DNA from 2 places in the Methylobacterium sp. Gmos1 genome. Region 1 is predicted to be linked to the other one. Evidence: riboswitches for the same ligand, from Rfam matches in the RefSeq annotation. Region 1 holds a riboswitch; the other holds the start of a gene.
The links. Region 1 has a riboswitch for cobalamin ahead of ACS5PV_RS09415 (CbtB domain-containing protein). Riboswitches for the same ligand answer to the same signal wherever they lie in the genome.

Region 1 (7,237 bases):
GTGGGGGCCGAGAAGGCGCGGCTGATCGCGACCCATTTCCTCGAGCAGGTGTTCACTAACATCAAGCTCAGCGTGTTCGGCGCCGGCTTCCTGTCCTTCCCGGTCGTCGCCACCCAGCTCTACGCCTTCGTGGCGCCGGGCCTGTACCGCAACGAGCGCCGGGCCTTCCTGCCCTACCTCGTCGCCACGCCGATCTTCTTCCTGCTCGGCGCCCTCGTCGTCTACTTCCTGGCGATGCCGCTGCTGATCCGGTTCTCGGTCAGCCTGCAGCAGATCGGCCAGCCCGGCGAGGCCACGATCGAGCTCCTGCCGAAGGTGGACGAGTACCTCTCGCTCATCATGACGCTGATCTTCGCCTTCGGGATCGCGTTCCAGCTGCCGGTGATCCTGACCCTGCTGGGCCAGATCGGGCTGATCGACTCGAAGTTCCTGAAGGAGCGCCGCCGCTACGCGATCGTGCTGGTCTTCGTCGCCGCCGCGGTGCTGACCCCGCCGGACGTGATCAGCCAGCTCTCGCTCGCGATCCCGATGCTGCTCCTCTACGAGGCGTCGATCGTCTCGGTCCGGGCGATGGAGAAGCGCCGCGAGCGGGACCGGGCGGCGGAGGACGCGGCGGGGGAGTAGGGCTCTGCCCTCTCCTTTCCCCCGAGGATATCGTGCCACCACCCGGTCATCCCGGGACCGCGAAGCGGGATCCGGGATGACGCGGAGGGTTTCGTAAAACCCCGCGGCCAGTCTCAGCCCCCGGCGCCGGCCGGCTCGACCTCCTCCAGTTCCCCCTCCATCCGCGCCGCCAGCTCGAAGAACCGCCGCCGCACCTCGCCGGCGTAGGGGTTCTCGCGCTCGATCGCGTGGTAGACCTCCGGCGCGTCGTGCCGGACCATGCCGACGGCCTGCATCACCAGGTCGAAGCTGCGGGTGGTCATCCGGGTCGGCAGCGGCTCCATCGCCACCAGCACCTTGGCGATCAGGTGGGTCAGGCCCTGCACCGCCGCCGCCTCGCGGTCATGCGCCTCCGGCGTGGTCAGGATCACCGTGAGCCCGAGGGCCCGGCGCAGGAAGACGCCGACTTCCACGCCCCGGTCGCCGCGCACCGGGCAGACCGCGATCTTGAGCCCGCGCAGGCCGTCCCGCGCGCTCTGCGGCCCGAACAGCGGGTGGGTCGCGACGATGTCGACGCAAGGCGGCAGGCCGGCGCGCATGATCTCGGCCGGCCGCACCTTCACCGAGCCGACATCGAGGACGAGGGCGCCCGGCCGCAGGTGCGGGGCAACCTTTCGCACCACCTCGGCGAGGGTCGGGACGGGCGTCGCCAGGATCACCACCGGGCAGCCGGCGGCCTCGTCCAGGCCGCACGCGTCGACCCCTGCCGCCGCGAAGGCGGCAGCGGGCGCGAAGGGGTCGTGGACGCAAAGCGTGAAGAACGGGGCCAGATGCGCGGCGACGAGGCGCCCGAAGGCGCCAAAACCGATCAGGCCGAGGGCGGGGAGCGGGATGGGAGAGGACGGCACGGGAGACCTCGGAGCGGGGGCGAGGTCGGCGGGCCTGGATTTCCTCGGAAAGCCCCAACCGCCGACACGTCGCAGCGGTTGAGAGAGATGACGAGCACTCCGCCGCTAGGTGCGCGGCGAATAATACAGTCCGGTCGGGAGGGCGCTGGTCATGGCCGAGCCTGTAGCGCTGTCCTACCCGGGCGGTCAATCAGAACTCGATGCCCTCCTGCGCCTTCACCCCGGCGGCGAAGTGGTGCTTCACCTGCCCCATCTCGGTGACGAGGTCGGCTGCCGCGACCAGCTCCGGCTTGGCGTTGCGGCCCGTCACCACGACGTGCAGGTCCGGTCGGCGCCGGCTCAACGCCGCCACCACCTCGTGGAGCGGCAGGTAGTCGTAGCGCAGCGCGATGTTGAGCTCGTCGAGGATCAGGAGCCGGATCGCCGGATCGGCCATCAGCGCCTCGGTCCTCGCCCAGGCGGCGCGGGCCGCCGCCACGTCGCGGTCGCGGTCCTGGGTCTCCCAGGTGAAGCCCTCCCCCATCGTGTGCCACGCGACCTGGTCGCCGAACCGCTCCAGCGCGAAGCGCTCGCCGGTCTCCCAGGCGCCCTTGATGTACTGCACGACCCCGACCCGCCAGCCGCGGCCCAAGGCCCGCAGCATCAGCCCGAAGGCGGCGGTCGACTTGCCCTTGCCGGGGCCGGTATGGACGATGAGCAGGCCCTTCTCGATCGTCTTGCCCGCGACCTCGGCGTCCTGCACCGCCTTGCGCTTCTCCATCTTGGCGCGGTGGCGCGCCGCCTCGTCGTCGCTCATGGCGTGTCTCCCTTGAGGATCATCGGCAGGCCGGCCACCACCAGCACCACCCGGTCGGCGATGGCCGCGAGCCGCTGGTGCAGCCGCCCGGCCTCGTCGCGGAACCGGCGGGCGAGCGCGTTCTCCGGCACGATGCCGAATCCCACCTCGTTCGAGACCAGTACGAGCGGCCCGGCCGCCAACCGGCAGGCCTCCACCAGTGCGTCGATCTCGGCCTCGAGGTCGGCCTCGTCATCCAGCATCGCGTTCGTCAGCCACAGGGTCAGGCAATCGACCAGCACCGGCCGGCCCGTCGGCGCCCGGCCGATCGCCGCCGGCAGATCGCGCGGCGCGTCGACCGTCTCCCACGGCAAAGGCCGGCGGGCGCGGTGCTCGGCGATGCGCGCGCGCATCTCGCCGTCGAAGGCTTGCGCGGTCGCGACGTAGCGCCAGGGCCCCGGCAGGGCCTCGATCAGCGCTTCGGCGTAGCGGCTCTTGCCCGAGCGGGCGCCGCCCAGCACCAGGGTCAGGCGCGGGGCGGCGCGAATCGGATCCGGCACTCGGCCCTCCTGTGCGGAAATCTCGGCGCCGGAGGTGTCGCGGCAGGCGGCACCGATTGCAAGCGCGCAGGCGACCGGCTAGGGTCGCGCACGACGGTGCCTCGGCGACGAGGTGAAAAGGGAACGCGGGAGCCGGGTTTCGTCCGGTACGCCGCGGCTGCCCCCGCAACTGTGAGCGGTCGCACACGGTCCGCCATCGGCCACTGGAGCGATCCGGGAAGGCGGTGGGCCGGCAGGAAGCCGCGAGCCAGGAGACCTGCCGTCACCCCTTTCTCTCGACGCCGCCGGTGGGGCGGCAGGAGTTCGTCATGGTCGCGATCACCCGGTCCCTCTCCCCCGCGCTCGTCGGCGAGCGCCTGAGCGCCGTCCTCCTGGCCGCCACGCTCGGCATCGGGCTCCTGTTCGTCTCCGGCTTCGCACCCGTGGTCGCCCTGCACAACGCCGCGCACGACTGGCGCCACGCCCACAACTTCCCCTGCCACTGACCGGGGCCTGACCCTCGTCGAGCCGCGCGGCCTGCGCCCCGAGGGGCCGCGGGCCCGCGGCGCTTTGGTCGTGCAGGAAACGCTCCCATGACGAAACGTCTGCTCGCCGCGGCCCTGGTCGCCGGCTTTCTCGCCGCGTGCGTGACTTCGCTGCTGCAATTCGCCCTCACCTCGCCGCTGATCCTCGCGGCGGAGAAGTACGAGACGGCGGAGAGCCCCGCCCCCACCCGCGTCTCCGCCAACCCGCTGATCGTGCTGGCCCATGCCGGCCACGGCTCTGCCGGGCACGACCACGGCGGCGAGCCGCAATGGCAGCCGGCCCCCGGCCTGCCGCGCCTCGCCTTCACGGCGCTCGCCACCCTGGTGAGCGGCGTCGGCTACGCGCTGCTGCTCGGTGCCGTGCTGGTCGCGGCCGGCCGCGAGGTCACGCCCGCCGAGGCGCTGCGCTTCGCCATCGGCGGCTTCCTCGCCGCCAGCCTCGCGCCGGCGGTGGGGCTGCCGCCGGAACTGCCCGGCACCGCGGCCGCCGCCCTCGAGTCGCGCCAGCTCTGGTGGGTGGCGACCGCGCTCGCCACGGCCCTCGGCCTCTACCTGGTGGCGATCCGCCGCGGGCCGGCCGCGATCGCTGTCGGCCTCGCGCTCATCGTCACGCCGCACGCCTGGGGCGCTCCGCACGGGCCCGAGGAGATCTCGGCGATGCCTCCGGTCTACGCGGCGCAGTTCGCCGCCCGGTCGCTGGCGGTCGCCTTCGCGTTCTGGGCGGTGCTCGGCCTCGCCTTCGGCTGGGCCTGGGGTGCCGTCGCCGGGACGAGGGGCGCCGCGCGCCGCAGCGAGGTCGCCGCGTGAACGAGCCGATCCCCTCCGACATCTGCACCCTCTACGTCTGCACCACCTGCCGCGACGCCGCCGACCCGGCGGACGGTCCGCGCGCCGGCGCCCGCCTGCACGAGGCGCTGACGCGGGCGCTCGCGGCCCGGCCCGGCGCGGCCGTGCGGATCGAGCCGGTCGAATGCCTGTCGGTCTGCAAGCGGCCCTGCACGGTCGCTGTCGCGAGCCCCGGCCGCTGGACCTACGTCTACGGCGACCTCGACCCCACGATTTCCCCCGAGGTCATCCTCGACGGCGTCGGCCTCTATGCCGGGACCCCGGACGGTATCGTGCCCTGGCGCGAGCGTCCGCAGGAATTCCGCAAGGGCGTCGTCGCCCGCCTCCCTCCCGCGCCGGTTCACACATGACCATCCTCAACAAGATCCCCTGCACCATCGTCACGGGCTTCCTCGGCGCCGGCAAGACGACGCTGGTGCGCCACGCCGTCGAGCACAACGACGGCCGGCGGCTCGCGATCATCGTCAACGAGTTCGGCGATGTCGGCTTCGACGGGTCGCTGCTCGCCGAGTGCGGCATCCCGGGCTGCGACGCCGACGCGGTGGTGGAGCTGCCGAACGGCTGCATCTGCTGCACCGTCGCCGACGACTTCGTGCCGGCGCTCAATAAGCTCCTCGACCGGCCCGAGCCGCCGGAGCACATCCTGATCGAGACCTCCGGCCTCGCGTTGCCCAAGCCCCTGGTCCAGGCCTTCAACTGGCCGGCGATCCGCTCGCGGGTGACCGTCGACGGCGTGGTGGCGGTGGTCGACGGCCCTGCGGTAGCCTCGGGCGCCTTCGCGGACGATCCCGACGCGATGGCCGCGCAAGCCGCGGCCGATGCCAGCGTCGAGCACGAGAACCCGCTCGAGGAGGTGTTCGAGGACCAGCTCCTCTGCGCCGACCTCGTGGTGATGAACAAGTCCGACCTCCTCGACGAGGGCGAGCGGGCCCGCGTCCGTGCCGAGGTCGAGGCGCACCTGCCGCGCGCGGTCAAGCTCGTCGAGACCGCCCACGGCGCTCTCGATCCCCGCGTGCTGCTCGGCCTCGGCGCCGCGGCGGAGTACGATCTCGCCGCCCGGCCCTCGCACCACGAGACCGAGGAGGACCACGACCACGACGATTTCGAGAGCGTCGCGCTCCCCGTGAAGGCCGCCGGCTCGCCCGACGACCTCGCCGCCCGCGTCGCCAAGGCCGCCGAGGTGGCGGGGGTCCTGCGGATCAAGGGCTTCTGCGCCGTCGCCGACAAGCCGATGCGCCTCGTCGTCCAGGGCGTCGGCCGCCGCGTCGCGCACCATTACGACCGGCCCTGGCGTCCGGGCGAGCACCGGGACGGGACGCTGGTGGTGATCGGGCTCACCGGGTTCGACAAGGAGGCGGTGGCGGCGGCGCTGAAGGGCTGAGGGCTCGAACGCCCGGGTCGAGTGCATTCCCCCGCCTCCGCGACAGATCCCGGGCTTGCCCGGGATCTGGGCACCGTCTTGGTCGGCGGGTGGTGGACATTATATCGTCCAAGTCGCGTCGCCTCCGACCTCTAGAAACCCCAGCCCCGGAGGGCATCGCATGTCGGAGCCCGCGCCGCGGCGCTGGAGCGTGCAGGAGTTCTTCGCCTGGCAGGAGCGCCAGGACGAGCGCTACGAGCTGGTCGGCGGGGTGCCGGTCTGCATGATGGCGGGCGCCCGCAACGTGCATGACGACATCGTGGTCAACCTCGTGGCGGAGTTCCGCACCCGGCTGCGCGGGACGCCGTGCCGCCCCTTCACCGGCGACGGCAGCGTCGAGACCCTGCCCGGGCAGATCCGCCGGCCGGACCTCGGCGTCGATTGCGGCACCCGCGACCCGAACGGGCTGGTCGCCGCGGAGCCGCGCCTGATCGTCGAAGTGCTGTCACCCTCGACCCGCGACTTCGACGCGTTCGACAAGCTCGAGGAATACAAGTCGGTCGGGAGCCTCGCGGTGATCCTGCTGGTCGAGCCGAACGCCCCCGAGATCGCCCTGTGGCGCCGGGATGCGGACGGGGCCTGGCATCGACGCCTCGTCGCCGGGCTCGACCAGACGATCGACCTGCCGGAACTCGGCACGAGCGTGGCGTTGGCGGACATCTACGACGGCGTCGTCTTCCCTCCGCGGCCCCGCCTGGTCTCGGGGGTCTGACAACCGATGCACCTCCTGCGCATCGATACGGTCTCCCTCGACGAGGGCGAGGCGGCGGTCGATCTGGGCCAGGCGCCCGGCGACATCGTCGTCCTGTCCTTCACCGATTCCGACCTCGCCGGCCTCGGCCAGGCCTATGCGGGGCTGCCGGGCGACTGGCCGAGCCTGCGGCTCGCCAAGCTCGCACAGCTGCGCCACCCACTCTCCGTCGACCTCTACGCCGACGCGGTGATCGCGCGGGCCCGCTTCGTGCTGGTGCGCTGCCTCGGCGGGCTCGATTACTGGCGCTACGGGCTCGAGCGGCTGTCCGAGACCTGCCGGGCCAACGGCATCCCCCTCGCGGTGCTGCCGGGATGCGACCGGCCCGACCCGCGCCTCGACGCCGTCTCGACCGTGGCGCGGGAGCTGCTCGCGGCCCTCGACGGGTATTTCCGCGCCGGCGGGCCCGACAACCTGCGCCGGCTCCTGACCCGGATCGCCGCTGAACTCGGCCGGCCGGTGGCGGCCGAGCCGCCGCGCGCGCTGCCGCGGGGATTTGCCTGGTGCCCGGGCTGCGGCGTGCGCGACAGGCCGGAGCCCGCCTCGGCCCTGCCCCGGGCGCTCGTCCTCGTCTACCGCTCGGCGATCCTCGGCGGCGACACCGCGCCGGCCACCGCCCTCGCGGCCGCCCTGTGGGAGCGCGGCCTCACCCCCGCCATCGTGGCGGTGGCGAGCCTCAAGGATCCGGAGGCGGTTGCGGCGGTTCGCGCCGCCATTGCCGTGCAGCGTCCCGCGGTGATCGTCGCGGCGACCGCCTTCTCGGCCCGGGACGAGGCTGGCTTCGTCCTCGACGAGGCGGATTGCCCGGTGATCCAGGCCTTCACCGTCGGCGCCAGCCGGGAGGCCTGGG
Region 2 (7,237 bases), on a different contig from region 1:
AGCATTGCGCCGTAGGCCGGCATGATCGGCCCCGGCGCGCGCTCCCGCGGGGCGATGCCGTCGCGCAGGACCAGGAGCAGGTTGCGCGGGTCGGGCGCCCGCAGGGTGGTGCGGTGGCCGAGCGAGGGCGTGGTGTAGGGCACGCCGCCGGCAGTCCCCCCGCCGCTCTCGTGGCAGGTGGCGCAGGCGCCCGCATAGGTCGCGGCACCCCGGGCGAGCGCCGGGTCGTCGCCCGCGACCTCGCGGTCGACCGGGCCGGTGCGGCTGCCGGCGGGACCGGGGCCGTAGAGCGTCGCGACGTAAGACCCGAGCGCCCGGATCTCGCCCTCCGGAACGGTCCTGTGGGCGTCGACCACCGGGCGCATCGGCCCCGCAGGCCCGCCATGCTGCGGGTCCCATTCGGCGAGGTAGCGGGCGAGGCTGTCGGCGTCCCAGGCGAGCGGCGAGGGCGAGGAGCGGTCGAGGGGCGGCACCCACCAGCCGTCGGCCTCGCCCCCCGCATAGGCCTTGGTTCGCACCTCGGCGCCGAGCAGGTTGCGCGGGCTGTGGCAGGCGCCGCAATGGCTCAGGGTCTCGGCGAGGTAGGCGCCGCGATGCCACGCCGCGTCGCGCTGCGGGTTTGCCGGGATCTTCGGCGCCTGCGCGAACAGCAGCTTCCAGCCGGCGAGGAGCGGGCGCCAGGACAGCGGGAAGGGCAGGGCGTTCGCCGTCGCCTCCCGCCGCACCGGCTCGCGGGTCATCGCGAAGGCGTAGAGGGCGGCGATGTCGGGGTCGGTCAGGCCGGCATAGTGGGTGTAGGGGAAGGCCGGGTAGAGGTGGCGCCCCTCCCGGTCGACGCCTTCGCGCATCGCCCGGGTGAAGGCGGCGAGCGAGTAGCGGCCGATGCCCGTCTCCGGGTCCGGCGTGATGTTGGTGGCGTAGATGGTGCCGAACGGCGTGCCGATGCCGCGCCCGCCGGCATAGGGCCGTCCGCCCTCGGCCGTGTGGCAGGAGGCGCAGTAGCCGAGCGAGGCGAGGACCGCGCCCTTGCGCACCTGCTCCGGCGCGGTCTCGGCCGGAACCGGGCCGCCGGGCGCGAGGGCGGGGCGCCAGGCCGCGGCCGCGAACCCTGCGGCGGCGAGGAGAACCGCTCCTCCGAGCCAGGCGGCGATCCGGCGACGCCCCACGAACCGACCTCCCCACGCCTCGAAGGTCCGCTCCTCCGGCGGCGGGACAACCGACGCCCGCGGCCACGGTTCCCGCCGGCCGCGCGCGCAAAGCCGCCCGGTCCTGCCGCATAGTCTTGCCGCAATCCCGCGAAACAGTGGTATCGTCAGACCCGCGACGCGACGCCGGTCGGGCTTGGCTGTTTTACGTCGAGCGGCGGCGCTGCCGCATGGTTCGATCCCGATCGGACGGTGATCCGCCCGCTCGTCCCACTCCTTCGCGCCGGTCCCGTTCTTGCTGATCCCGCGGGGCCGACGGGCGACCCGTCCCGGGATCGTTTCGGATGCGGCTCACCCGCACGAGACCGACGCCGCATGGCCCAGCAGAGTTTCCAGGCCCGCCTCGGGCCCCCGCCGATGAGCGCCGACGACGCGGCCTGCCGGGCCTGCTGCGGCCAGATGCGCGCCCACTGGCAGGAGCGCCCCCACGCCCGCCTGATGGTGGTGGCCTCGACCCCGGTGGTCGAGGCGTTCGGCGGCGGCGTCGAGACCCGCTACCTCTGCCTCGAATGCGGGCACACGCTGTTGCACTCGACCGGCCGCTTCGGCCAGGGCTGGCATTGACGAGCGCGGTCCGGCCGGGCGAGTGACGGCCCGTTCCGGGGAGCGTCCGATGCCGCACGCGATCGTCACCGTCACCGAAGGGTCCGACCTCGTTCCCGTCACCGCGCGCTGGCGCTGGGAGGCATTCGCGCGAGGCCAGGGCCGCAGCCTCGCCGAGGTGACGGCGGCCGAGGCCGTGGGCGCCGCGGCCCCTTCGATGCCCCGCACCTTCGTGCTCCTGGCCGACGACGAGCCCGTCGGCATGGCGAGCCTCGCCGCCCACGACCTCGAGACGCGGCCCGACCTGACGCCCTGGCTCGCCGGCGTCTTCGTGGCGCCCCACGCCCGGGGCCGCGGCCACGCGGTGCGGCTCGTCGCGGCGGTGGAGGCGGAGGCGATGTCCCGCGGGATCCCGACCCTGTGGCTCTACACCCGCAGCGCGGAGGGGCTGTATGCCCGGATCGGCTGGCGCAACGTCGAGACGTTTCCGTATCGGGAGAAGATGTACGCGCTGATGCGGCGGGATGTGTAGGGTCGTATCTAAAAAAATTGATGGATAAAATTTTTTTACTTTGAGTTGATTGAATTCGGTGAGGCACGGGATCCCCTCTCCCAAACGGGAGAGGGGAGGTGCGCTTCATCTTTACTCGAACAGATCCGTTGAAAACGATATCGTTCCTGTCCGCGATCTCACGGCGAAGCCCGGTTGGGCGCTAGTTCGTCGGCAGGGGCCAAACAGTTCTCAGAACCGCCCCGCCAGCGTCAGCCTGACCGCCGTCGGCTCGACCGGGTGGAAGTGCCGGTCGGCGACGCCTGCCGCCTCTCCGGGCAGGCGCGACTCGTAGTAGTAGGTGATCTGGTCGGCCCGGGCGTTCGTCAGGTTGAGCACGTCGAGGGCGAGGCTCATGCCGTTGTCGAAGGCGTAGCCGATCCGGCCGTTGAGCAGGGCGGTCGGCTTCGAGCGCACCGAGTTGTCCTCGATCAGCGGCCGCGGGCCGAAGTAGCGGAAGCGCAAGGTCCCGAACCAGCCCTGGCCCTCGCCGAAGGTGAAGCCCGCCGAGGCGATGGCGGTCGGGGCCTCGGGCACGCGCTGGCCGATCGGGTCGCGGTCGGCAAAGCGCGCATTGGTGAGCGTCAGGTCGCCCTCCAGCCGCAGCCAGGGGGTGAGCGCGTAGTGGTTGCTCCACTCGATGCCGAAGCGGCGGGTCGGCCGGCTCGGCTCGGTGGTGCCGGTATCGCCCTGGAACAGGTTCTCGGAGGCGAAGTCGAGCCGGAACAGGGCGAGGCTCGTCTCCAGGCCGGCGATCGAGCGGTTGCGGATCCCGACCTCGTAGCCGGTCGAGGGCACCAGGAACGGCGAGCGGGCGATGTTGAACAGCGGGCTCACCGGATCGACCGTCGCGGTGACGCCGCGGGCGTCGTTCGAGTGGAAGCCGCCGCCGTAATTCAGGTAGATCTCGGTATCCGCCCACGGCCCGAACACTGCGCCGAGCTTCGGGTTGACGATGCCGTCGCGGGCGCGGCCCGAATTCGCGGGCGTGTCGGAGCGGACGTCGGCATAGTAGCCGTCGGCCCGGAAGCCGACGCTGGTGCGCAGCCAGTCGGTCCAGCGCACGCGGTTCTCGTAGTAGAAGGCGGCGCTCGCCTCCAGCACCCGGTCGTCGAGGACGGTCGAGCGGTATTGCCGGGCGGTGGTGTTGAACAGGCCGACCCGGATGTCGTCGGTGCGGGTCTGCACGCCGATCTCGTTCTCCATCGGCAACCCGAACAGGTCGCCCTGGAAGACCCTCGAGATCTCGCCGCCGCCGAGCACGCGGGCGTCGCGCTGGCGGAACTGGTCGCCGTTGACGGGATCGTTGAGGAAGTAGGTGAAGTTGTTCCAGAGGTTCATCTGGTAGCGGATCACGTAGGCCGAGGCCCGGGTGATGCCGCCGGCATCCGACTGGCTCCAGCGTCCGGAGAGCGAGAAGCGCCCGGTATCGCCGCCATCGGTCGGATCGAGCGTGCCGTAGCGGCCGATGATGCCCTCCGCCACCGCCCGCTCGGGGATCTGGTTGGTGGCGTTCCATTTCGCCCAGTAGGCCATGCCGGTGACGGAAAAACCGTCCGTGGCGGTGCCCTGGCTGTAGCGGGCGACGCCGTTGAGCTTGCGCAGGGCGTCGGGCACGACCCACGGCCCGTCATAGGCTTGCGCCTCGCCCGCCACCAGGAGGTTGCCGGCGCCGAGCGGCACCGAGGCCGCCGAGAGCCCGCGCCTGAAGCCGAAGCTGCCCAGCGTGGTGAGCGCGATGTTGCGGTCGAGCTTGTCGAGATAGTCGATCCGCACCGAGCCGGCGGAGGCGAAGTCGCCGTCGCGGACGAAGTACGGGCCCTTGTGGAACTCGACCGCGCCGACGAGCTCGGGGATCAGGAAGTTGAGGTCGGCGTAGCCCTGGCCGTGGGCGTGGGTGCGCATGTTCACCGGCATGCCGTCGACGTGGATGGCGATGTCGGTGCCGTGGTCGAGGTTGAAGCCGCGCAGGAAGAACTGGTTGGCTTTACCCTCGCCGGAATGCTGGGTGACGATCAGGCCCGGCACCGATTCGAGCACCTCGCCCGGGCGGGTGACGGGCAGGCTGTTGATCACCGCCCCGCCGATGATCCCGGCGCTCGCCGCCTCGACCGGACGCAAGGCCCCGCCGATGCCGGTGACGCCGCCGGGATAGCCGGCGCTGGCCGCCGTCGGTGCTGCGGGCGCCGGAGCGGTCACGTCGATCGTGTCGAGGGGGATGTCACCCTGCGCCAGGGCGGGGACGGGCAGGCAGGCGGCGAGTGCCGCGAGGAACGGGAGACGGGAGGCGGGCACGGGCGAGCCTTCAGGGGCTGTGGCACGTCACCGTGGAGGCACCGGCACACCCCGGCCGGCGCGGCCCACATGTGACCACGGCTGACGGCAGGTCTCCTGGCTTGCGGGTCTCGGCCCTCCATCGTCTTCCCGGGCTCATCGCACCCAGTGACGTCGGTGATGGAGGACTCGCCGCTCACAGTTGCGGGGGCAGCCGCGGCATCTCGCACCGCGTTCCCTTTTGATCCCCGGGGGGAACCGTCCCGTCGAGGTGTAGGCTCGAAATCGGCGGGCGCCAACGCGGCGCACGCCGATTTGTCGGGCGTGTTGCCGGTTGTCGACGGGAAACCGCGCGGGTCGTGTCCCGCGCGGCGCGCTCAATCCGCCAGCGGCCGCGCCTCTTCCGGCAGCATGATCGGGATGCCGTCGCGGATCGGGTAGGCGAGCTTGGCCGAGCGGCTGATCAGCTCCTGGCGCGCCGAATCGTAGTCGAGCCGCTCCTTGGTCAGGGGGCAGACCAAGAGCTCGAGCAGCTTCGGGTCGATGCGGGTGGCCTCGAAGGAGGTCGGGGATTCGCTCACGGGTGGTCCTTCCGAGTGGTTTCGGCGTTTCTCTAGCCCAAGCCGCCGCCTATTGCAGCGTCGGCTCGGCGCCGGAGGCCCGCACCAGTTCCATCTCGGTCACGGCGATCAGCACCTCGGCCCGGGTCTTGAGGTCGGGCGCCTCCAGCATCGCCTGCTTCTCGCGCGGGCCGAACGGGCTCATCATGCACAGCGCGTTCACCAGGGCCTCGTTCGGCGCCTCCTCGATCCCGGCCCAGTCGACCTTGAGGTCGTTGGCCTCGACGAAATCGCGAAGAGCCTTCAGCACGCCGGCGCGGTCCACCGCCTCCTCGCCGGCGCGGGCGTGGAAGTCGCTCTCGAACGGCGCGAAGGTGACCTTGCAGCGCCGGTAGCCGGTGGTGGTCGACAGCTCCTCCTCGATCCGGAAGCGGGCGATGCCGGTGAGCGAGATCAGGTAGCGGCCGTCGCCGGTCTCGGCGAACTGGGTGACCCGGCCGGCGCAGCCGACCTTGAACAGCTTGGGCGACAGCGGGGTCTCGCCGGAGTCGGAATCCGGCTGGATCATGCCGATCACCCGGTCGGTGCGCAGGGCCTCGTCGATCATCGCGAGGTAGCGCGGCTCGAAGATGTTGAGCGGCATCTGGCCCCGCGGCAGCAGCAACGCGCCGGGAAGCGGAAAGACCGGGATCTCGGCCGGGCAGTCGCCCGGCCCCTTGTAGGCGACGTTCATGCTCATCGGCGTCGCTCCCGCGCGGATCGTAAGGGGGTCCCGGGCTTCCTCGTCTCGGGCCCGGGATCACCAGCAGCGATCTAGGGCGCGGCCGGCCGGCGTGGATACCTGTCCGGCGTAATGCCGCGCCCGGGATGCACTTGTGGATGCACCCCGGCCCTCCTCACGAGAACATCAGGGTCGACAGCTTGCGCCGGCCGCGGATGGTCATCGGGTCCATCGGGCCCCAGGCCTCGAACAGCTGGAGCAGCTGCTTGCGGGCGCCGTCGTCGTTCCAGGTCCGGTCGCGGCGGACGATCTCGATCAGCTGGTCGACCGCCTCCTGCTGTTGGCCCTTGGCGTTGAGGCCGAGCGCGAGGTCGAACCGGGCCTGGTAATCGGCCGGGTCCGCCTCGATCCGGCGCTGGAAGCCGGCGAGGTCGCCGAGCGAGGCCGCCTGCTCGGCGAGATCGATCGCCGCCTTCACGGCGGCGATGGCCGGGTCCTTGGCGGCCTCGGGCGGCGCCGATTCGAGGAAGCGGCGGGCGCCCTCGACGTCGTCGCGGTCGAGGAGCAGGCGGGCGAGCGCCGCGATGGCGCCGGCATGCCCCGGCTCCTGGCCGAGCACCGCGGCATAGATCTCGGCGGCGGCATCCGAATCACCGGCCTCGGCGGCGGCTTGCGCCTCCGCCATCAGGTCCTCGACGGCGGTCGGCCCGAGGGGGCCGACCAGGCGCTCGATGAAGGCCTTCACCTGGCCCTCGGGAAGCGCCCCCATGAAGCCGTCGACCGGCTGGCCGCGCTGGAACGCGATCACCGCCGGGATCGACTGGATGCCGAGCTGGCCGGCGATCTGGGGATGCTCGTCGATGTTCATCTTGACGAGCTTCACCTTGCCGCCGGCGTCCTTGACGGCCTTCTCGATGATCGGCGTGAGCTGCTTGCACGGCCCGCACCACGGCGCCCAGAAATCGACCAGCACCGGCTGCTGCAGGGATTCCTGCATCACGTCCTGGCGGAAGGTCGCGGTGGTGGTGTCCTTGATCAGGGCGCCCGCGGGGGGCTGGCCGGCCGCGGGAGTGTCGGTGAGCATCGATGACCTCGGGAGAACGGCCTTCACGTCGCGGGCCGTGAGCCGGCCCGCCGATCAGATGGGGTAGACCGGCCGCCCCGGCCAGGGCAAGGCGCGGGAAAGCCTGAAACCGCACGGGAAACCAGGAGCCGGACGCGGCCATCGTGCGGCCGCGCTCGGCGAGTGGGTCACGCTGCGGCCGGCGCCGGGTCGTCACGCTGCGGCTGGCGCCGCTTGCCGCATCCGGCCGATCATCAGCGACATCAGTGCGGCCATGACGGCGGTGAGACCGGCGGCCAGGAACGCCTCGAGGTAGCGGCC

Region 2: it holds a riboswitch for cobalamin, as region 1 does, so the genes downstream of both, ACS5PV_RS13255 (TonB-dependent receptor) here and ACS5PV_RS09415 (CbtB domain-containing protein) in region 1, are expected to answer to the same signal.

The regions. Positions count from the first base shown of each region.
Region 1 is NZ_JBSNCC010000004.1:63,901-71,137, forward strand. Features, by position in the region: gene tatC (twin-arginine translocase subunit TatC) at 1-624, shown strand, start outside; gene ACS5PV_RS09400 (prephenate dehydrogenase/arogenate dehydrogenase family protein) at 738-1,511, opposite strand; gene cobO (cob(I)yrinic acid a,c-diamide adenosyltransferase) at 1,702-2,307, opposite strand; gene cobU (bifunctional adenosylcobinamide kinase/adenosylcobinamide-phosphate guanylyltransferase) at 2,304-2,816, opposite strand; cobalamin riboswitch at 2,924-3,124, shown strand; gene ACS5PV_RS09415 (CbtB domain-containing protein) at 3,155-3,331, shown strand; gene ACS5PV_RS09420 (CbtA family protein) at 3,419-4,177, shown strand; gene ACS5PV_RS09425 (DUF1636 family protein) at 4,174-4,566, shown strand; gene cobW (cobalamin biosynthesis protein CobW) at 4,563-5,597, shown strand; gene ACS5PV_RS09435 (Uma2 family endonuclease) at 5,758-6,348, shown strand; gene cobN (cobaltochelatase subunit CobN) at 6,355-7,237, shown strand, end outside.
Region 2 is NZ_JBSNCC010000005.1:283,345-290,581, reverse strand. Features, by position in the region: gene ACS5PV_RS13270 (c-type cytochrome) at 1-1,166, opposite strand, end outside; gene ACS5PV_RS13265 (hypothetical protein) at 1,521-1,769, shown strand; gene ACS5PV_RS13260 (GNAT family N-acetyltransferase) at 1,819-2,280, shown strand; gene ACS5PV_RS13255 (TonB-dependent receptor) at 2,491-4,548, opposite strand; cobalamin riboswitch at 4,663-4,848, opposite strand; gene ACS5PV_RS13250 (Trm112 family protein) at 4,950-5,153, opposite strand; gene ACS5PV_RS13245 (LON peptidase substrate-binding domain-containing protein) at 5,203-5,871, opposite strand; gene trxA (thioredoxin) at 6,029-6,937, opposite strand; gene ACS5PV_RS13235 (MFS transporter) at 7,130-7,237, opposite strand, start outside.